DNA from 3 places in the Geodermatophilus sp. SYSU D00879 genome. Region 3 is predicted to be linked to each of the others. Evidence: riboswitches for the same ligand, from Rfam matches in the RefSeq annotation. Region 3 holds a riboswitch; each other region holds the start of a gene.

Region 1 (6,996 bases), on a different contig from region 3:
GCAGGACAACTACTCGGTGGCGTTCGTGGGCTACACGCCCGAGATCACCGCGAGCGTCATGGTCCTCAACCCCAAGCGCAACGAGGACGTCGGCGGCTTCGGCGGCGGCAAGGGCGCCACCATCTGGCACGACGCGATGGAGCCGGTCCTCACCGCGCGCGGCAGCGGCGAGTTCGCGCCGGCCGACGAGACCGTGCAGAACGGCAACACCCGCCCGGTGCCCGGCTGCTCCACCGTCCGGGGCTGCGAGCGGACCCTCGCCGACGCCGGGTTCACCCCGCGGACGGTGCGCGTCGACAGCGACGAGCAGCCCGGCGCCCTCGTGGGCACCAGCCCGCCGCGCGGCGGCCGCGCCGTGCCCGGCCAGGTGGTGTCGATCCTGGTGAGCAACGGCAGCGACTACGTGGAGCCGGCGCCCGAGCCCGCGCCCCCGGCCGACCCCGCACCCCGGCCGGCGCCCGCGCCCGGGTCGCCGTCCTCGCCACCCCAGGCGCCGTCGCCGCCCCCGCCGTCCCCGGAGCCGCCGCCACCGGCCACGGAGCCGCCGCCCGCGCCGGCGGCCCCGGCACCCGAGCCGCCTCCTGCGCCGGCGGCCCCGGCACCCGAGCCGCCGCCCGCGCCGGCGACCCCGGCACCCGAGCCGCCGCCCGCGCCGGCGACCCCGGCACCCGAGCCGCCGCCCGGCTCCCCCTGGCGGCCGACCGCCTGACGCCGGCCCAGCCGCTCGTCGAGGGACTGGGTGAGCAGCCACCCGGCCAGCAGGACCAGGTGCAGCAGGAACAGCCACAGGCCGATGGCGACCACCGCGCCGACGACGACCAGGCCGCCGAAGGGCGCGCCCAGGTCCAGTGGCAGGGACAGGAACAGCACGAAGCCCTGCAGGAAGCCGGACAGACAGGCGGCGGTGAACAGGGCGCCGCTGACCAGCGCGCCCCACCGGTGCCGGCCGCCGGCCACCACGCCGTAGCCCCACAGGATGGGCACGGTGAGCACGAACAGCACCGAGTAGTAGCCGACGGCGAACCGCCCGATCAGAGGCCCGGCGCCGTCCTCGCGGGCCAGGTCGGCCATGACTGTGGCGGCCAGCAGCAGCGGGTACAGCAGCAGCGGCGTGACCACGACCAGGGGCAGCGTGAGCAGCCGGCCCCGCCAGCCGGTGAGGTTCTCCCGTCGCCGGCTGAACCGCATCAGTGCCCGCCGCAGCCCCTCGCCGTACAGCGACAGGGGCAGCAGCGCCAGGGCGAAGCCCAGCAGGTCCAGCCGGACGCCGGCGTCGACCAGCCGGTCCACCGCGCCCGGCGCGCCCAGCGACCCCGGCAGCAGCTCGGTCAGCCGCTCGCTGCGCGCGCGGACCTCCTCGGCCGAGGTGGCCAGCGCGGTCAGCCGGACGGAGACCAGCACCAGCGGCACCACCGCGATGCCGGCGTAGAAGGTGAGCCCCGCGCCGATGAGCGCGAGGTCACGCCCGTGCAGCAGACGGCGGGCACCGGCCAACAGCGTCCGTGTCTCGGCCCGCACCCGGGCCGCCGTCCACCTGCGTGCCGGGCTCACCCGCTCATGCCACCAGACCGGGCGTCCCGCCGGGGCCGGGCGCCGCTCAGTCGTCGGTGCTCGCGTCGTCGGTGGTCGGGGCGTCGTTGCCGGGGTTCTGACCGGTCTCCTGGCAGCTGGCGTCGTTCTCGTTGCTGGCGTTGCCGCCGGCGGAGTCGCAGTTGGTCGGGCCGCGCGAGAAGTCGGTGTTGTCACCGCAGGCGACCAGGGAGCCGAACAGGGCGAGCGCGACGAGCGGCCGGGCGATCCGTGTCCGGGTGGCGCGCATCCGCGTGGAGGAGGACATGCAGCAATCGGTACACGTCCCCACGGGTGTGCAAACCGGCGGGGGTCGGCAACCTCCCGCAGTCGCCCGGTCACCTTGTGTGAGCGATGTAATTACACCGGGGTGATTGTCACACGCCGGTCGCGGACCTTACGCTCTGTACGTCCAACGGGGCGTTCCGTCACCAGTCCGGGTGACACCCCGCGGACGCCGTCGAGCCGGTCCTTCTCCCGTGGGGACCGGGCCGGGGACCCATCGCAGTCCTGGGGTGTAGCGCGTGTCCGTACGCGCCGGGCGACTCCACGCCCGAACCCGTCAGCTAACCCGGTAGGCGGCCTGGGAGAAGGAGAGACCGCCGCGTGGCGTCCCTGCGCACGTCCGTCCCCGGCACGCCCGCGACCGGCCGCGGCCGCCGCGCCGCCCTCGCCCTCGCCGGCGCCCTCGGCATCGGCCTCGGGCTGGGCGCCGTCCCCGCGCCGGCCGGGGCGGAGGAGCCGGCGACGGCCGCCGAGGCCGCGCAGCTGGTCGCCGCCCGGGGCCACGACCTCGAGGTCGTCACCGAGCAGTTCAACGAGGCGCGCGAGGCGCTCGCCGCCCAGCAGGCCGCCGCCGACGCCGCCGCCGCGCAGCTGGCCACCGCCCAGGCCGCCGTGGACACCGCGCGTCAGCAGGTCATCGGCATCGCCCGGTCGGCCTACACCGGCGACAGCATGGGCTCGCTGCAGGCGCTCATGACCAGCGAGGACGCCGACGAGTTCGTCAACCGCGTCACGCTGCTGCAGGGCGTCGCCGGCTACCAGGGCGAACTGCTCGGCCAGGCCGTGACCGCCACCGACACCGCCACCGCCGCGCAGACCGCGGCCGCCGAGGCCGCCGCCGAGGCGCAGCGCCAGTACGACGCCGTCGCCGCCCAGCAGGCCGACCTCGAGGCCCAGATCGCCGCCTACCAGGCCGACTACGCCCAGCTGAGCGCCGAGGAGCGGCGCGCCGCCCTCGACGCCGCCGCCGCGGCGCACGCCTCCGAGGACTCCCGCGCCAGCCGCGACGAGGACCGCGAGGAGCCCGCGACCGCCGCGGAGGAGCCCGCCACGGCCGCCGCGCCGGCCAGCGGCGTCGCCGGCATCGTCGTCTCCACCGCCATGGCCCAGCGCGGCGACCCCTACGTCTGGGCGGCCGCCGGCCCGGACGCCTTCGACTGCTCCGGCCTCACCCAGTACGCGTTCAAGGCCGCGGGGATCAGCCTCCCGCACTCCAGCAGGATGCAGTCGACGATGGGCACCGCGGTCTCCCGCGCCAACCTGCAGCCCGGGGACCTGGTCTTCTTCTACAGCCCGGTGAGCCACGTCGGCATCTACATCGGCAACGGCCAGATGGTGCACGCGCCGACGTCGGGCGACGTCGTCAAGGTCGCGAGCATCGACGCGATGGGCGGCTACGCCGGCGCCCGCCGCATCGGCTGACGCGCGGAGTCAGCCGCTCGGGAGCCCCGGCACCCCATCCTCGGGTGCCGGGGCTCTGTCCGTCCGGACCTGCTGCAGCAGGCCCCAGACGAAGGCGGCCGTCGCGCCGGAGGGCAGCCGCACCTCCCGGCGGGTGACCACCCGCGGGTCCACCCCGGGCCCCGGGCAGGCCGCTCACGTCGGCCACCACGTGCTCCCACACCCGCAGCCGCCCGTCGGCCGCCGGCGGGACCGGGGAGCCCGGGCCCGCACCAGGTGCTCGTGCAGCACGCTGCCGCCGGGGCAGAGCACCTCCCAGCGCAGGTCGGCCATCCGGCGCAGCAGGACCAGGCAGAACTCGCGCCGCGCCGGACCCCGCACGGCCCGACCCTGCCACGCACGTCACACCCCCCGACCGGGACGTCGGCGTCCGCTGCCGCGTTGACCCTGCGGACCCGCCCCCGACCCGAGGACCGCGCACCGATGAACCCCCGCACCGTCGCCCTGGCCTTCCGCGCCGTCGCCGTCGCCGAGGCCCTGTCCTGGATCGGCCTGCTCGCCGGGATGTACGTCAAGTACGTGCCGGAGACCTCCGAGGTCGGCGTCCAGGTGTTCGGGCCGGTCCACGGTGCGGTGTTCGTCGCCTACGTGGTCGTGGCCCTGGTCGCCGCGCGGGTGCTCGGCTGGTCCCGGTGGACGACGCTGCTCGCGCTGGCCGCCTCGGTCCCGCCGCTGGTCACCGTCGTGTTCGAGCGCTGGGCCGGGCGCACCGGGCGGCTGGCGGCGCCCGTCCGGGCCTGACCTACCGTTCCGGTCATGCCGGAGCCCGTGCTGCCCTCGACCGCCCGCACGCTGCTGGCCCGCACCGCCCGGGTGCAGCACGAGGGCCGGGCACCCAGCCTGGTCGCCGGGGTGGTCCGGGACGGCGGGCTCGCCTGGTCGGCCGGCCGGGGCGACGTCGCCGAGCCGCACACCGACGTGCAGTACCGGCTGGGGTCGATCAGCAAGACCGTCACCGCCGTCGCGGTCATGCGGCTGCGCGACGAGGGCCGGCTGGGGCTGGACGACCCGCTGGACCGGCACGTGCCCGGCACGCCGTTCGGGAACCGCTCGGTCGGGCAGCTGCTCTCGCACCTGGCCGGCGCCGCCGCGGAGAGCCCGGGCGGCTGGTGGGAGCGGGTGCCCGGCGGCCCGCTGGCCGACCTGGAGCTGTCCGGGGAGCACGCCGTCCTGGGCGAGGCCCGGCGCTTCCACTACTCCAACCTCGGCTTCGGCCTGCTCGGGGAGCTCGTGGCCCGGCTGCGCGGGCGGTCGTGGGAGGACGTCGTGGCCGCCGAGGTGCTCGCGCCGCTGGGCATGACCCGGACGACGCCGCGCCCCTCCGGCCGCGCCGCGCAGGGGTACGCCGTCCACCCGTGGGCCGACGTCGTCCTGCCCGAGCCCGAGCACGACGCCGGCGTGATGGCCGCCGCCGGGCAGCTGTGGGCGACGCTGACCGACCTCGCCCGCTTCGCCGCCTTCCTGCTCGGCGACACCGGCGACGTGCTGTCCCCGGCGACGCTCGAGGAGATGGCCGTGCCGGCCGGCGTCGACGGCTCCTCCCCGGCCTGGTCGGCCTACGGGCTGGGGCTGCAGGTGCTGCGGGTCGACGGCCGCACGCTCACCGGCCACGGCGGCTCGATGCCCGGCTTCCTGGCCGGCGTGTTCGTCGACCGCGAGGAGGGGACCGGCGGCGTCTCGCTGGCCAACACCACCAGCGGCCTGGACGTGCTCGTCCCCGGCCTGCTGGCCGACCTGCGCGCCGCCGAGCCGCGGGTGGCCGGGCCGTGGCGCCCGGCGCAGCCGCCGGTCCCGCTGGACCAGCTGGGCATCTGGTACTGGGGCCCGGCGCCGCACGCGCTGCGCGCGGTGGACGGCGGCCTGCTGCACCTCGGTCCGCTGCCCGGCCGGTCGGGGCGGGCCAGCCGCTTCCGCCGCGACGCCGACGGCACCTGGGTGGGCCTGGACGGCTACTACGCCGGCGAGCCGCTGCGGATCGCCGAGGACCACCTGGACCTGGGCACGTTCGTCTTCACCCGCACGCCCTACGACCCCGCCGCCCCCGTCCCCGGCGACGTCGACCCCCGCGGCTGGTCGGCGACGTGATGGAACGGCCACCCTTCAGGGGCCCGCGCCGAGCGTGCGAGGCGTGGGGGGAAGGGTGGTCCTTCATCGGTCGAAGGCGTCCATCGTGGTCTTGACGACGGCGCCGTAGGCCAGGTGCGGCACGAGGTCGCTCACCCAGTCGGTGGCCGACCAGCTGCGCGGGTCGGTGATCCCCAGCGCCGTCATCGGGCCGTTGGCCGCCACCAGGACGCCGAGCGTGGTGAGCAGCGTCCCGACCAGCGGCTGCGAGCGGAAGCCCGAGGCGCGGGCCAGCCCGACGACGACGCCGACGCCGATGCCCGCGACCAGGCCGGTCAGCGGCCCGAGCCCCTGGATCCGGTTCTGCCGGTGCTCCTCGTCGCCGGGGATCGGCACGTGCGCCTTCTCGGCGAGCTTCTCCACGGTCTGCTCGGGCGTGGAGCTGGTGCCGCGGCCGCGGACGGTCATGTCGAGGTAGGTGACGGCGTTGAGCGCGGTGGTGCCCGCCGCGCCGGCCGCGGCGCCCCGCACCGCCCAGCCCAGCGTGCTGATGCCCCGCTTGCCCTTGCCGAACGTCCCCACGGGGGTGCGTCTCGCCATGCCGTCCGCGGTACCCGCCGCGCTCACCAGGGCAAACGGGCGCATCCTGGGGGAGTGGACGACGCCGGCGCGGCCCTCGAGCGGGCCATCGACGCGCTGCTGGACGCCCGCGCACCGGGCGCCACGATCTGCCCGTCGGAGGCGGCCCGCGCGGTCGACCCCGAGGGCTGGCGGGAGCTCGTGCCGGCCGCCCGCGCCGCCGCCGGACGGCTCGCGCGGCGGGGTGCGGTGGAGGTGACCCAGCGCGGCGCGGTGGTCGACGTCGCCACCGCCCGCGGCCCGGTACGCGTCCGCCGGGTCAGCTGACCGGCAGCGGGTGGGCGAGGAAGGCGGCGAGCAGCCGGGCGGTCCGGTCGACGGTGCCGGTGTGCAGCACCTCGTACCCGTGCGTGCTGAGCGTGGGCAGGCTGAGCAGCGCCGCCCGCGCCGTCTGGCCCGAGGCCTTCGCCTGCGAGGCGTCGGAGTCGAAGGACTGCCACACCGCCGTCTGCGGGTCCACGCCGAGCTCGCGGCCGGTGTCCACCAGCGCGTCGGCGACCGCCCGGTCGTAGGCGACGGCGTCGTCGGCGTAGGCGACCACGGGGCCGCCGTCGACGGTGACCTGGTACTCGGCCTCGGCCGGGCCGACGTCGAGGGCGACGGTGAGGTCGCCGGGCAGGGTCCTCGCGGCGTAGGAGGCGCCGATGCCGCCCATCTCCTCGCTGGTGGTGGCCACGAGGTACACGTCGCCGTGCGGCCGCCCGCGCAGCAGCCGGGCGGCGCCGACGAGGGCGGTCAGCGCGGCGCGGTCGTCGAGGAAGTAGCCGCCGACGAAGTCGCCGAAGCGGGTGAGCCCGCGCCGGTCGGCGTGCACGCACACCCGGGTGCCGGGGTGCACGCCGGCCGCGGCCAGCTCGTCGGCCGGGCGCCCGGTGAAGACGTAGACGTGCGACCAGTCCATGGCCTTGTCGCCCTGGTCCGGCTTGGTCTCCCAGATCCGCGGGCTGTCGGTGGTCGTGTGCTCCGAGCCGAGGGTCA
Region 2 (6,996 bases), on a different contig from region 3:
CCGGCAGCACGCACGGCTACGACACCGTCGACCACGCGCACGTCGACGAGTCGCGGGGCGGGCAGGAGGGCTTCGAGCGGTTCGTCGCCGCGCTGCACGAGCACGGGCTGGGCCTGGTGCTCGACCTGGTGCCCAACCACATGGGCGTGGCGGACCCGGCCGAGGCGCCGTGGTGGTGGGACGTGCTGCAGCACGGCCGCGACAGCGCGCACGCGTCCGCGTTCGACGTCGACTGGGACTTCGGCAACGGCCGGATCCGCATCCCGGTGCTGGGCTCGGCCGACGACGTCGCGAAGCTGGAGGTCGTCTCCACCCCCGACGGCACGGGCGAGCTGCGGTACTACGACAACCGCTTCCCGATCGCCCCCGGCACCGGCGAGGGCACCCCGCAGGAGGTGCACGACCGGCAGCACTACGAGCTGGTCGACTGGCGGCGGGCGGACGCCGACCTCAACTACCGGCGGTTCTTCGCCATCAACACCCTCGCCGGGCTGCGGGTGGAGGACCCGGAGGTCTTCCGCGCCACCCACGAGCTGGTGCTCCGGCTGGTCGAGCAGGGCGCCGTCGACGGGCTGCGGATCGACCACCCCGACGGCCTGGCCGACCCAAAGGGCTACCTGGACCGGCTGGCCGAGGCCTCGGGCGGCCGGTGGACGGTGGTCGAGAAGATCCTCGAGCCCGGGGAGGACCTGCCGGAGAGCTGGCGGGCGGCCGGCACCACCGGCTACGACGCGCTGGCCGAGGTCGACGACGTCCTGGTCGACCCGGCCGGCGAGGCGGCGCTCACCGCGCTGGACACCGAGCTGTCCGGCCGGGCGGTCGACTACGGGCAGCTGGTGCACGCCTGCAAGCGCGAGGTCACCGACGGGATCCTCGGCTCCGAGGTCGCCCGCCTGGTGCGGGTGATCGGCGAGCTGCCCGGCGTCGACGTCGAGACGGAGAAGGAGGCGCTGGCGGAGCTGCTGGCCAGCTTCTCCGTCTACCGCACCTACCTGCCCGACGGCCGCGAGCACCTCGACGCCGCCGTGGGCGACGTCCGCGACCGCCGTCCCGACCTGGTCGCCGCGGTGGACGCGCTGCACCCGGTGCTGGCGCAGGCCGGCACCGAGGCGGCCACCCGGTTCGAGCAGACCAGCGGCCCGGTGATGGCCAAGGGCGTCGAGGACAGCGCCTACTACCGCTGGGCCCGGTTCGTGGTGCTCAACGAGGTCGGCGGCGACCCGGCGCGCTTCGGCAGCACCCCGGAGGAGTTCCACGAGGCGCAGGCGCGGCGGCTGGAGCGCAAGCCGGAGTCGATGACGACGCTCACCACGCACGACACCAAGCGCAGCGAGGACACCCGGGCCCGCCTGGCCGTCCTCGCCGAGGTGCCGACCGAGTGGGCGGACCTGGTCCGCGGCTGGCTGTCCCGCCACCCGCTGCCCGACCGGCCGCTGGCGCACCTGGTGTGGCAGAACCTGGTCGGCGCCTGGCCGCTGTCCCGCGAGCGGGCGCACGCCTACGCCGAGAAGGCCGCCCGCGAGGCCGGGCGGTCGACGACGTGGACCGACGTCGACGAGGCGTTCGAGGCGCAGCTGCACGCGATGGTCGACGCCGCCTTCGACGACGAGGCGACGAACCGCGAGATCGAGGCGTTCGTCGCGCGGATCGCCCCGGCCGGCCGGTCCAACGGGCTGGCGCAGAAGCTGCTGCAGCTGACGATGCCCGGCGTCCCGGACGTCTACCAGGGCACCGAGCTGTGGGACCACTCGCTCGTCGACCCCGACAACCGCCGCCCGGTCGACTACGACGAACGGCGCGCGCTGCTGGCCCGGCTCGACGGCGGGGAGGTGCCCGAGGTCGACGAGACCGGCGCGGCCAAGCTGCTCGTCGTCTCGCGGGCGCTGCGGCTGCGGCGGGACGACCCCGGGCTGTTCACCGGCTACACCCCGGTGGCCGCCACCGGGTCCGCCGCGCAGCACGTCGTCGCCTTCGACCGTGGGTCCGGAGAGCAGGGCGGCGCGGTGACCGTGGCGACCCGGCTGCCGGTCGCGCTGGCCGCCGGCGGCTGGGGCGACACCGCGCTGGCGCTGCCGACCGGCGCCTGGCGCGACGTGCTCACCGGCACGCGGGTCGTCTCCGACGCCGGCGGCGCGCCCGTCGGCGAGCTGCTGGCCCGGCTGCCGGTGGCCCTGCTCGTCCGAGAATGAGACGCAGGTCACGGCGGCGCCGGCCGGCGCCACCGTGACCTGCGACTCCCCCCGGCCGCCGGGCGCGGGCCGCCGCGGGGACGCCGGGCGACACGCCGTGACGGGTGGGGCGGGTGTGCCGTCTCGTGATGCGGCCGTTACCTTTGCCCCGCACGCGGGCCAATGACAGCCGCGTGCCGGAGCCGGTCCGCCGAACCCCGTCCGCCGGGCTCCGTTCCTCCTGCACAGCCAGGACGGGGGTGGGGGACCCACTTCGGCGCCTGCACCGCGGTCACGGGGGGACCGGACGCAGCGCCTCGGGGTGAAGCCGCGCTCTGCGCGGCCGGGGCACCGATCGCTCCGAACCCGACAGCTCACCTCGCAGGCGGCGGATCGGAGATCCCGCATGCGCACGTCCACGTCCCTGCTCCGCCGTGCCCTCGTGACGACCGGCGTGGCCGCGGCCGCGATCGGCGTCGCCGCCGGCCCGGCCTCGGCCGCCGCCCCCAACGACTGGGACGCCGTCGCCCAGTGCGAGTCCAGCGGCAACTGGAGCATCAACACCGGCAACGGCTACTACGGCGGCCTGCAGTTCAGCCAGTCCACCTGGGCGGCCTTCGGCGGCACCGAGTACGCCGCCCGCGCCGACCTGGCCACCAAGGCGCAGCAGATCGCCGTCGCCGAGCGCACGCTCGACGTCCAGGGCCCGGGTGCCTGGCCCACCTGCGGCAAGGGCCTGAACCCGGACGCCCCGGAGGCCGGCTCGCCGGCCGCCGCGCCCGCCCCGGCCGCGCCCGCCCCGGCCGAGCCCGCCCCGGCCGAGCCCGCCCCGGCCGCCCGGGCCGGGGAGTCCGCCGCCGGTGCCTCCGGCGGCTCGTACACCGTCCGGTCCGGCGACACGCTGGGCAAGATCGCCCGAGCCCAGGGCGTCAAGGGCGGCTGGAAGGCCCTCTGGTCGGCCAACAGCGGCACGGTCAGCGACCCGAACAATATCTACGTCGGGCAGGAGCTGCAGCTGCCGTGACCTGTGGCGGCGACCGGGGGACCCGCTCCCCCGGCCGCCGCTCGCGGTTGACCGCGCCCGCAGCGGGCAAGAGGGACCGGTCAGCCGCACTACCGCTGGGAGGCCCCCGCATGTCCGCACCCGTCGAGTTCGCCGTCTGGGCGCCCGTGCCCGAGCGCGTGCGCCTGCAGGTCGACGGCACGGTGCACGACATGCGCCGCGACGACGACGGCTGGTGGCGGGCCGAGGCCGAGGCCGGCCCGGAGTCCGACTACGGCTACCTGCTCGGCGACGACGACACCCCGCGTCCCGACCCGCGCTCGCGCCGCCAGCCCGACGGCGTGCACGGGCTGTCCCGTCGGTTCGACCCGTCGGCGTACGCGTGGGGCGACAGCGCCTGGACCGGGCGCCCGCTGGCCGGCGGCGTCGTCTACGAGCTGCACGTCGGCACGTTCACCCCCGAGGGCACCCTCGACTCGGCCATCGACCGGCTGGGCCACCTCGCCGACCTCGGCGTCGACTTCGTCGAGCTGCTGCCCGTCAACGGCTTCGACGGCACGCACAACTGGGGCTACGACGGCGTCCTCTGGTACACGGTGCAGGAGAGCTACGGCGGCCCCGCGGCCTACCAGCGGTTCGTCGACGCCTGCCACCAGCGCGGGATCGGCGTCATCCAGGACGTCGTCTACAACCACCTCGGCCCGTCGGGGAACTACCTGCCGCTGTTCATGCCGATCTTCTCGGAGGGCGGCGCGAACACCTGGGGCGAGTCGGTCAACCTGTCCGGGCCGGACTCCGACGAGGTCCGCCGCTACGTCCTGGACAACGCCCTGATGTGGCTGCGCGACATGCACGTCGACGGGCTGCGGCTGGACGCCGTGCACGCGCTGGTCGACGAGCGCGCCACCCACGTGCTCGAGGAGATGGCGCAGGAGGTCGACCGGCTCTCGGTCGCGGTCGGCCGGCCGCTCACGCTCATCGCCGAGAGCGACCTGAACGACCCCCGGATGGTCACCCCGCGGGTGGCCGGCGGCACCGGCATCCACGCCCAGTGGAGCGACGACTTCCACCACGCGCTGCACGCGACGCTCACCGGCGAGGGGCAGGGCTACTACGGCGACTTCGCCGAGGCCGGTCTCGCCGGGCTGGCCAAGACCCTCACCGGCGCCTTCTTCCACGACGGCACGTGGTCGAGCTTCCGCCGCCGCTCCCACGGCCGGCCGGTGGACACCGCGCGGCTGCCCGGGTGGAAGTTCCTCGGTTACCTGCAGGACCACGACCAGGTCGGCAACCGCGCCATCGGGGACCGCGTCTCGGCGACGCTGTCCCCCGGCCTGCTCGCCGTCGGCGCGACCCTGGTGCTCACCAGCCCGTTCACGCCGATGCTGTTCATGGGCGAGGAGTGGGGCGCCTCGACGCCGTGGCAGTTCTTCACCAGCCACACCGACCCGGACATCGGCCGCGCGACGGCCGAGGGCCGCAAGAACGAGTTCGCCGAGCACGGCTGGGACGCCGACGAGGTGCCCGACCCGCAGGACCCCGAGACCTTCCGCCGCTCGAAGCTGGACTGGTCCGAGCCCGGCCGGGAGCCGCACGCGCGGCTGCTCGAGGTGCACCGGACGCTGCTGGCGCTGCGCCGGCGGCACCCGGACCTGGTCGACCCGGACCTGTCGGCGGTCGAGGTCGGCTGGGACGACGACGCCCGGGTGCTCGTGGTGCACCGCGGCGCGCTGCGGGTGGTGGCCAACCTGTCCGGGGAGCCGCAGCGGGTGGAGCTGGACCGCCCGGCCACCGGGGTGCTGTTCGCGACCGCCGACGAGCCGTCCGTGGACGGCGCGACGGTGACCGTCCCGGCCGAGAGCGCGGCCGTCCTCACCAGCTGATGCGCCGGCTGCTCCCCTCCCCCGACGGGGCGGACCTGACCGACGACGACCTGGCCGAGGCCTACGCGCCGCCGCCCGGGCGCTCGTTGCGCGTGGACTTCGTCGCCTCGCTCGACGGCGCGGTGACCGTGGACGGCGTCAGCGCGGGACTCGGCTCGCCCGGCGACCGCCGGGTGTTCTCGACGCTGCGCGCGCTGGCCGACGTCGTCCTGGTCGGGCACGGGACGGCGGCCGGCGAGGGCTACGGCCCGGTGACGGCGGACTCGCCGGTCGGGCGGCGGCGCGCGGCGCTCGGCCGGGCGCCGGAGCTGCCGGTCGCGGTGGTGTCGCGCCGCGCCTCGCTCGCGCCCGGGGGCCGGCTGGCGCGGCCGCCCACGCTGCTGGTGACCTGCGCCGCGGCGGACGCCGGCCGCCGGGCCGCGCTGGCCGACGCCGGGGTGGAGGTGCTGGTGTGCGGGGACGCCGACGTGGACCTGCCGCTCGCGCTGGACCGGCTCGCCGACCGCGGCTTCGAGCAGGTGCTGTGCGAGGGCGGGCCGTCGCTGCTGTCGGCGGCGCTGGACGCGGGCGTCGTCGACGAGCTGGACCTCACCGTCTCCCCCGCGCTGGTCGGCGGGCAGGCCCGGCTGCTGGACCGGGCGCTGCGCGACGTCGTCCGCCCGCGGCTGGTGCAGGTGCTCGAGGAGGACGGCGTCCTGTTCACCCGCTACGCGGTGGACTGAGTCCCGCCACGCCACCCGTCCGGTCGACGGTGGTCTGCCGGTGCGGGGGTCCGCTGGTTGACTGACCTGCATGGACCTGCCCGTGCTCCCGCCGGTCAAGCCGATGCTGGCCAAGGCCACGACGAAGCTCCCGACGGGGGACGGGCTGTTCTACGAGCCCAAGTGGGACGGCTTCCGCTGCATCGTCTTCCGCGACGGCGACGAGGTGGAGCTCGGCAGCCGCAACGAGCGCCCGCTGACCCGCTACTTCCCCGAGGTCGTGGCCGCGGTCAAGGAGGCCCTGCCGGAGCGCTGCGTCGTCGACGGCGAGATCGTCGTGCCGCAGGGCGACCGGCTGCACTTCGAGTCGCTGCTGCAGCGCATCCACCCGGCGAAGTCGCGGGTGGACCTGCTGGCCGAGCAGACGCCGGCGCACTTCGTCGCCTTCGACCTGCTGGCCCTCGGGGACGAGTCGCTGATGGAGACGCCGTTCGCGCAGCGCCGGCAGCGGCTGCGCGAGGTGCTGGACCGCCGGCACGAGCGGGTGCACGTCACCGCGGTCACCCGGGACGCGGTGATCGCGCAGCGCTGGTTCGACGAGTTCGAGGGCGCGGGCCTCGACGGCGTCGTCGCCAAGGACGCCGAGCTGCCCTACGGCCCCGACCAGCGGCTGATGACCAAGGTCAAGCACGTGCGCACCGCCGACTGCGTGGTCGCCGGGTTCCGCTGGCACAAGAGCGGGCCGGTCGTGGGGTCGCTGCTGCTCGGCCTCTACGACGACGGCGGCCTGCAGCACGTCGGCGTCGCGGCGTCGTTCCCCATGGCGCGGCGGGCCGAGCTGGTCGAGGAGCTGGCGCCCTACCGGGCCCAGGCGCTCGACGGGCACCCGTGGCAGGACTGGGCGAACGCCGAGGTGCAGGAGAACGGCGAGCACCGGATGCCGGGCGCGCAGAGCCGGTGGAACGCGAAGAAGGACCTGTCCTGGGTGCCGCTGCGCCCGGAACTCGTCGTCGAGATCAAGTACGACCAGCTCGAGGGACGGCGGCTGCGGCACACCGGGCAGTTCCTCCGCTGGCGGCCCGACCGGACGCCGGAGAGCTGCACCTACGACCAGCTCGAGGTCCCGGTCCGCTACGACCTGGCCGAGGTGTTCAACGGGTGACCGGCACCTGCGGAATGCCCGGCGCGGCGCGCCTCCTACCGTCGTGAGCATGCGTCTGCGCCGCGGCGTCCTCGCCGCC
Region 3 (6,996 bases):
GGGCAACCCCGGCCCCGCCGGCTACGGCGCGCTGGTCCGCGACGCCGCCACCGGGCGGGTGCTCGCCGAGCGCGCGGCGTCGGTCGGCCGGGCGACGAACAACGTCGCCGAGTACGGCGGGCTGGTCGCCGGCCTGCAGGCCGCCCTCGACCTCGACGCCGGCGCCGACGTCGAGGTGCGAATGGACTCCAAGCTCGTCGTCGAGCAGATGTCCGGGCGCTGGAAGATCAAGCACCCGGACATGCAGAAGCTCGCCGTCCAGGCCCGCGACATCGCCCGGCGGCTGGGCAGCGTCCGCTACACCTGGGTGCCGCGCGCGCAGAACGGCGCCGCCGACGCGCTCGCCAACAGCGCGATGGACGGCCGGCCGGTGCACCGCGACACCGCCGCCGAGCCGACCGTGGTGGAGGACGACGTCCAGCCGGCCGCCGAGCCCGCGCCCGTCGTCACCACGGTCACGCACCTGCTGCGCCACGGCCGCACCGAGCACACCCCCGAGCGCCGGTACAGCGGACGCAACGACCTGCCGCTGTCGGCCACCGGGCGCGCGGAGGCCGAGGCGGCCGCCGTGCGGGCCAAGGAGCTGGGCATCGAGGTCGTCGTCGCCTCGCCGCTGCGCCGCACCCGGGAGACCGCCGAGGCGGTCGCCGGCGTGCTCGGCCTGCCGGTGGAGCTCGACGACGACCTGGTCGAGCTCGACTTCGGCGACCTCGAGGGGCTCACCGCCACCGAGGCGCAGCAGCGGCACCCGCTGGCCGCCCGCCGGTTCGCGGCCGACGTGACGGTGGCCGCGCCGGGCGGCGAGTCGGTGGCCGACGTGAGCCGCCGCGTGGCCCGCGCCCGGGCGCGGCTGCTGGAGCGGTACGCCGGGAGGACGGTGCTCGTGGTCAGCCACGTGACGCCGATCAAGCTGCTGCTGGCCGCGGGTCTCGGCGCCGGCGACGAGGTGGTGCACCGGGTGTTCCTCGAGGCGGCGTCGCTGTCGACGGTCGCGTGGAGCTCCGACGGCCGCACCTCGGTCCGCCTGGTGAACGACACCGCCCACCTGCGGTAGGACCTCGCGAGATCGGCGGTCCCGTGGCCATCGGGCGCTGATCGCCACGGGACCGCCGATCTCGCGCGGTGCTCAACCGGTGAGTTGACGAGCGCCCGCCGGTCCCTCCTGCAGGCGGCTCCGCCCCGGAGCCGGAAGCGAGGAGGTGCCCCATGGGGCAGGTGGTGCTGTTCGCGGCGGTGTCGCTGGACGGGTACGTCGGGCGGGACGACGACATGCCCGGGCCGCTGTTCGACTGGTACGGCAACGGCGACGTCGAGATGACCTTCAGCGACCCGGACCGGCCCTTCCACGTGACGGCGGAGACGGCGGAGTTCCTGACCGGCATGGCCACCCGGGTGGGCGTCATGGTGTGCGGGCGCCGGTTGTTCGACATCACCGACGGCTGGGGCGGCGTGCCCCCGAACGGCGAGCACGTCGTCGTGGTCACCCACCGCCCGGCCGACGACTGGCCGCACCGGGACACCGCGCCGTTCACCTTCGCGCCGGACGTGCCGACCGCCGTCGAGCGGGCGAGGGAGCTCGCCGGCGACCGGGACGTCACGGTGAGCGCCGGGGACGTCGGCGGGCAGGCGCTGCGCGCGGGCCTGGTCGACCGGGTGGTCCTCGCGCTGGTCCCGGTGGTCCTGGGCTCGGGCCGGCCGTACTTCGGCGCCGGCGGCCCGCCGGAGATCCAGTTCGAGGACCCGGTGGTCGTGCAGGGCCGGCGGGTGACCCACCTGGTCTACGACGTGCGCCGCTGACGTCGCCGGGACGTCGCCGGGACGGGAAGCGGGCCGGGCGGCCCGGTGTTGTACGGGACACCCCGCCGCCGGCCTCCCCGGCGCTCCGGGGACGATGAGCCCCCCGCACTCCGAGGAGCCCCGTGACCGCGACCATCGCGCCCGCCACCCCCACCGTCGCCGGCGACGAGCGCACCCTGTCGCCCGCCGAGTACGAGACCTGGGCGGCAGAGGTCCGCCGGCTCGCCGACGAGCGCGGTGCGGTGGTGCTCGCGCACAACTACCAGGTGCCCGAGATCCAGGACGTCGCCCACTTCACCGGCGACTCCCTCTACCTGTCGCGGGTCGCGGCGCAGACCGACGCCCGCGAGATCGTCTTCTGCGGCGTCCACTTCATGGCCGAGACGGCGAAGATCCTCTCGCCGGACAAGACGGTGCTGCTGCCCGACCACGCCGCCGGCTGCTCGCTGGCCGACTCGATCACCGCCGAGCAGCTGCGCGAGTGGAAGGCCCAGCACCCCGGCGCCGTCGTCGTCAGCTACGTGAACACCACCGCGGCGGTGAAGGCGGAGACCGACATCTGCTGCACGTCGTCGAACGCCGCCGACGTCATCCGGTCCATCCCCGAGGACCGGGAGATCCTGTTCTGCCCCGACCAGTTCCTCGGCGCGCACGTCAAGCGCGTGACCGGGCGCCAGGACATCCACGTGTGGGCGGGGGAGTGCCACGTGCACGCCGGCATCAGCCCGGCCGACGTCCGCGCGCAGGTGGCCGCGCACCCGGACGCCGAGATCCTCGTGCACCCCGAGTGCGGCTGCACCACCTCGGTGCTCGACCTGGTCAGCCACGGCGACCTGCCCGCCGACCGCACCCGCGTGCTGTCCACCGGCGGCATGGTCGAGGCCGCGGCGCGGACGTCGTCGGGCCAGGTGCTGGTCGCGACCGAGGTCGGCATCCTGCACCAGCTGCGGGCGCTCAACAGCGGGACGGCGTTCATCCCGATGAACAGCCGCGCGGCCTGCCGCTACATGAAGATGATCACCCCGGCCAAGCTGCTGCACACGCTGCGGACCGGCGAGGGCGCCGTCGACGTCGACCCGGAGACCGCCGCCCGCGCCCGCCGCGCCGTCGAGGCGATGGTCGCCATCGGCGAGCCCGGCCGCGGCGGGGAGTGAGCGTCAGATCCTGGTGAAGAGGTAGACCGACACCGCGACGCCGAAGACGACGATCAGCACCCGCAGCGGCGTCGCGGGGATGCGGCTGGCCACCCGGGCGCCGAGGAACCCGCCGACCAGGCTGGCCGGCGCCGCGACGGCGACCACCTGCCAGGCGACCGGCCCGAAGACGCCGAACACGACCAGGGTGACCGTCGCCGTCACCGCGGAGAGCGCGGACTTCAGCGCGTTGGCCAGCGGCAGCCGGTGCAGCGCCGTCCCGAGCACCCCGACGAGGATGACGCCGAGCGCGCCGCCGAAGTAGCCGCCGTAGACGGTGGCGAGGAACAGCGCGAGGTAGAGCCACCACGGGTCGCGGACGGCGCCGTCGTCGCGGTCGCGCAGCCGGCGGGTGAGCAGCGGCTGCACCGCGAGCAGCAGGCTGGCCAGCAGCACGAGCACCGGCACGACGACGTCGAAGGCCTCGCTCGGCGTGGTCAACAGCAGCACGCTGCCGGCGACCCCGCCGAGCGCCGAGACCGCGCCGAGGCGCACCAGCCGGCCGCGCTGGCCGGCGTACTCGCGACGGAACCCGACCATGCCGCCGAGGTAGCCGGGCCACTGCGCCACCGAGTTGGTGACGTTGGCCGCCACGGTGCCCAGGCCCAGCCCCACCAGGGTGGGGAAGAGGATCAGCGACCCGCCGCCGGCGATCGAGTTGACCGCTCCCGCGCCCAGGGCCACCGCGGCCGCGATCAGGAGGTCGGCGGCCGTCACGGGGTGCCAGCCTACGGTCGGTCCATGCGACTCCCCGCCCCGGCGACCTGGCTGGCCGCCGCCCTCGGCGGCTCCGGCGTGCTGCACCTGGTGCGGCCGCGGACCTTCGAGGAGCTGGTGCCGCCCGAGCTCGGCGACGCCCGCGGCTGGGTGCTCGGCAGCGGGGTCGCGGAGATCGGTACCGCCGCACTGCTGGCCGCGCCGGCGAGCCGCCGGGCCGGCGGGTGGGCCGCGGCCGCGCTGCTGGCGTCGTTCGTGCCGGCCCACCTGCACCACTTCCGGGTGGCGCGCAGGCGGCCGGCGCTGCTGGCCGCGGCGGTGGTCCGGCTGCCGCTGCAGGCGCCGATGATCGCCGCGGCGCTGCGGGTGGCCCGGGGGCGCTGAGCGTCCCCGACCTCGGGTCGACCACCGACACGCCGACCTCCGCCGCCGCGGCAGTTCCTCGGCCACCCCGACGGGCGACCTCGCCGGCCGAGCACCGCCGCTACCTGGAGGCGCTGTCGGCCGAGCCGGTCGAGGAGCAGGCACGGCGACAGGTCGACATGGTGACCCCGGTCGTCGACGGCCGGCGGGTGAGCGGCTTCGTGCTGTACGCCGGCTGACGGGGACGCGGCCCCGGGCGGTTCCCGGGGCCGCGTCCGGGCCGGTCAGGGGTTGAAGCTCACGTGGACGTGGTCCATGTGGTTGGCGGTGGGGGACCCGCGGTCGGCCATCGCCCGCCAGCCGGAGCTCCCGATGACGAAGATCCGCTGCTTCCAGATGACGTAGTCGACGTTGAAGCGCGCGGCGTTGTCCAGGACGTACTGCGCGACGGCGTTCCCCTTGGCGGAGTCGGCGTAGACCATGAAGTCCGCGGCGAGCTGCTGGGTGGGGGAGTGCCCGGGCCGGGTGAGCACCGTGGACACCCCGAACCGCTGCGCGACCTCGGCGACGACCGGGCGGACGTGCGCCGCCCAGGCGCTGTAGGAGGTCGAGGTGGGGGTCGGCTTCCCGCTGAGGTTCGTGGACACCGCCGCAGCGGCGGGGGCGGCCGCCGGTGCGGCCGCGGGAGCCGCGGAGGCAGCGGGGGCCCGGTCCTGGGACCAGCCGTGCGACCAGTCGCGGCGGGGGCCGTCCCCGTGGGCCTGGGCCGCCGACTGGCCCGAGAGGCCGAAGACGACGGCGAGGGCGCCGGCGGTGAGGGTGCGGCGGATCGTGCGCTTGCTGTTCGAGGGCATGACGAGGAGAGCTCCTGACGTCGGTTCTCGCGCGGCGCCGTCCGTGGCTCGGCGGTCACCCGGCGCGTGAGGGAGGGACCTGCGGGACGGACCCGGGCGCGCGGCAGGGCGGCGGGCGGCTGCTGGAGGGCAGGCCGACGCCAGGACGGCCGGAATGGGTCCGTGGGGGCGCGGCGACCGGCGGAGGTGGGCGGGGCGCGGCGCTCGTCGCAGGGGTGCGGGCACGCCGAGGCAGGCGCCGTCGACGCACCCGTGGTGGTTCTCCGTTCTCCCGTGGCCGCCTACCGGGTCAGCTGACGGGTTCGGGCGGGGATCTGCGCCCTACCCCCTCCCGGTGGCTCGGGAGGTGGGACTCACCCCGGTGGTGCGGTGGGTCCCCGGCTCACGGCCACCCGCGGTGGCCGCGACTCGGCGGCACCCGGCTCGGCTCCCCCGATGGAGGACGTGACGACCGGCCGGACGGAGTCACCGTAGGAGGGTCCGCCGGAGCCCGCAGCGCGGACTCCGGAGTTCCGCTGAGGGCATCCGTAGACTGGTCGGCACGACGGACGAGTCGGCCGGGCGGTCGCGTCGGCGGGGGAGACCTCGCCGCCGAGGAACGTCCGGGCTCCACAGGGCAGGGTGGTCGCTAACGGCGACCCGGGGTGACCCGCGGGACAGTGCCACAGAGAACAGACCGCCAGCAGTGCCTCTCCGGAGACAGCGCTGGTGAGGGTGAAACGGTGGTGTAAGAGACCACCAGCGCACCGGGTGACCGGTGCGGCTCGGTAAACCCCACCCGGAGCAAGGTCGAGAAGGGACGGCGGACGGGCGACCGGACGCCGTCCTGCGCAGGCGTTCGAGGGCTGCCCGCCCGAGCCTGCGGGTGGACCGCTCGAGCCCGCCGGCAACGGCGGGCCTAGATGGATGACCGCCCATCGGGAGGCCGCGAGGCGCCCGAGGACAGAACCCGGCGTACAGGCCGACTCGTCCGTCGTCCCCTCCGAGCCGTGGTGCCCTCCGGGCCGTGGCGCGGCGGGCCCGTCCTCCCGGCGGGACGGGACCGATGAGTCGTCGCAGCGGCCGGGGTCCCCCTCTCGTGGCGGCCGGACGGGCCGCGGCGACTACCCGGGAGGACCCGTGACGCAGTACCTGCTGTCCATGCCGCACGACTCGGCCGAGGAGCCGACGATGGCGTCGATGGACCCCGCCGAGCTGGAGGCCGCACTGGCGGCGGCCGGCGCCTTCCTGGAGGAGCTCGTGGCGTCCGGCGCGCTGGTCTTCGCCGGTGGGCTGCACCCGCCGTCGACCGCGGTCACCGTCGACCACACCGGGGACGACCTCGTCCTCGCCGACGGGCCGTTCACACAGGCGCCGGAGTACCTCGGCGGCTTCTGGGTCGTCGAGGCGCCGGACCGGGAGGCGGCCGTCTCCTGGGCCGCGAAGGCGTCGAAGGCGCTCGGCGCACGGATCGAGGTGCGTGCCTTCCAGGAGGTGCCCGCCTAGCGCGCCGCCGTGTCCCCGAGAGGCGGCGGGACCAGTGAGGTGGTCCGCGTCCGGCCCGGGACCGGGCCGGTCCGGGGTGCTGCCGGTGCCCGCCGACCCGACCGGGGCCGGAGCTGCACGACGGCCACGGAGACCAGCACCAGCAGGCCGCCGGCGAGCTGGACCGGGGTGAGGAACTCACCCAGGGCGACCGCGGCCAGCGCGGTGGTCACCACGGGCTCGAACGTCGAGAGGATCGACGCGGTGGACGGCCCGGTCCTGCGCAGGCCGGCGAAGAAGGCGAGCATCGCCACGACGGTGGAGACCACGGCGATGCACCCGACCCACAGCCACCCGGCCGGCCCGAGGCCGAGGTCGACGCCGCCGGTCACCGCGGCGCGGACCGCGAGCGTGCCGGCGGCTCCGGTCATCACCAGCGCCGAGAGCACCACGGGGGGCAGGCGGTGCACCACGGTGTCCGCGACGAGGATGTAGACGGTGTAGGTCACCGCGGCGCCGAAGGCGGCGGCCGCGCCCAGCGGGTCGAACCGCAGCGCGCCGGCGCCGAGGAGGACCAGCAGCGTCCCGGCCGACGCGACGAGCACCGC

What was found. Region 3 has a riboswitch for cyclic di-AMP ahead of ACI79B_RS19895 (hypothetical protein). Riboswitches for the same ligand answer to the same signal wherever they lie in the genome.
Region 1: it holds a riboswitch for cyclic di-AMP, as region 3 does, so the genes downstream of both, ACI79B_RS07285 (NlpC/P60 family protein) here and ACI79B_RS19895 (hypothetical protein) in region 3, are expected to answer to the same signal.
Region 2: it holds a riboswitch for cyclic di-AMP, as region 3 does, so the genes downstream of both, ACI79B_RS09800 (transglycosylase family protein) here and ACI79B_RS19895 (hypothetical protein) in region 3, are expected to answer to the same signal.

Annotation. Positions count from the first base shown of each region.
Region 1 covers NZ_JBJGZF010000004.1:13,924-20,919, forward strand. The annotation lists gene ACI79B_RS07270 (transglycosylase domain-containing protein) at 1-709, shown strand, start outside; partial or broken gene ACI79B_RS07275 (YhjD/YihY/BrkB family envelope integrity protein) at 733-1,551, opposite strand; gene ACI79B_RS07280 (hypothetical protein) at 1,598-1,837, opposite strand; cyclic di-AMP (ydaO/yuaA leader) riboswitch at 2,024-2,164, shown strand; gene ACI79B_RS07285 (NlpC/P60 family protein) at 2,176-3,276, shown strand; gene ACI79B_RS07290 (hypothetical protein) at 3,451-3,636, opposite strand; gene ACI79B_RS07295 (DUF3817 domain-containing protein) at 3,739-4,056, shown strand; gene ACI79B_RS07300 (serine hydrolase domain-containing protein) at 4,072-5,400, shown strand; gene ACI79B_RS07305 (hypothetical protein) at 5,464-5,979, opposite strand; gene ACI79B_RS07310 (DUF3253 domain-containing protein) at 6,034-6,285, shown strand; gene ACI79B_RS07315 (M42 family metallopeptidase) at 6,278-6,996, opposite strand, start outside.
Region 2 covers NZ_JBJGZF010000005.1:243,074-250,069, reverse strand. The annotation lists gene treY (malto-oligosyltrehalose synthase) at 1-2,189, shown strand, start outside; cyclic di-AMP (ydaO/yuaA leader) riboswitch at 2,437-2,571, shown strand; gene ACI79B_RS09800 (transglycosylase family protein) at 2,575-3,192, shown strand; gene treZ (malto-oligosyltrehalose trehalohydrolase) at 3,303-5,054, shown strand; gene ACI79B_RS09790 (dihydrofolate reductase family protein) at 5,054-5,776, shown strand; gene ACI79B_RS09785 (ATP-dependent DNA ligase) at 5,847-6,917, shown strand; gene ACI79B_RS09780 (alpha/beta hydrolase) at 6,967-6,996, shown strand, end outside.
Region 3 covers NZ_JBJGZF010000019.1:41,376-48,371, forward strand. The annotation lists gene ACI79B_RS19870 (bifunctional RNase H/acid phosphatase) at 1-1,054, shown strand, start outside; gene ACI79B_RS19875 (dihydrofolate reductase family protein) at 1,207-1,797, shown strand; gene nadA (quinolinate synthase NadA) at 1,920-2,951, shown strand; gene ACI79B_RS19885 (sulfite exporter TauE/SafE family protein) at 2,955-3,707, opposite strand; gene ACI79B_RS19890 (DoxX family protein) at 3,732-4,091, shown strand; gene ACI79B_RS19895 (hypothetical protein) at 4,355-4,924, opposite strand; cyclic di-AMP (ydaO/yuaA leader) riboswitch at 5,188-5,348, opposite strand; RNA gene rnpB (RNase P RNA component class A) at 5,474-5,897, shown strand; gene ACI79B_RS19905 (YciI family protein) at 6,044-6,409, shown strand; gene ACI79B_RS19910 (DMT family transporter) at 6,406-6,996, opposite strand, start outside.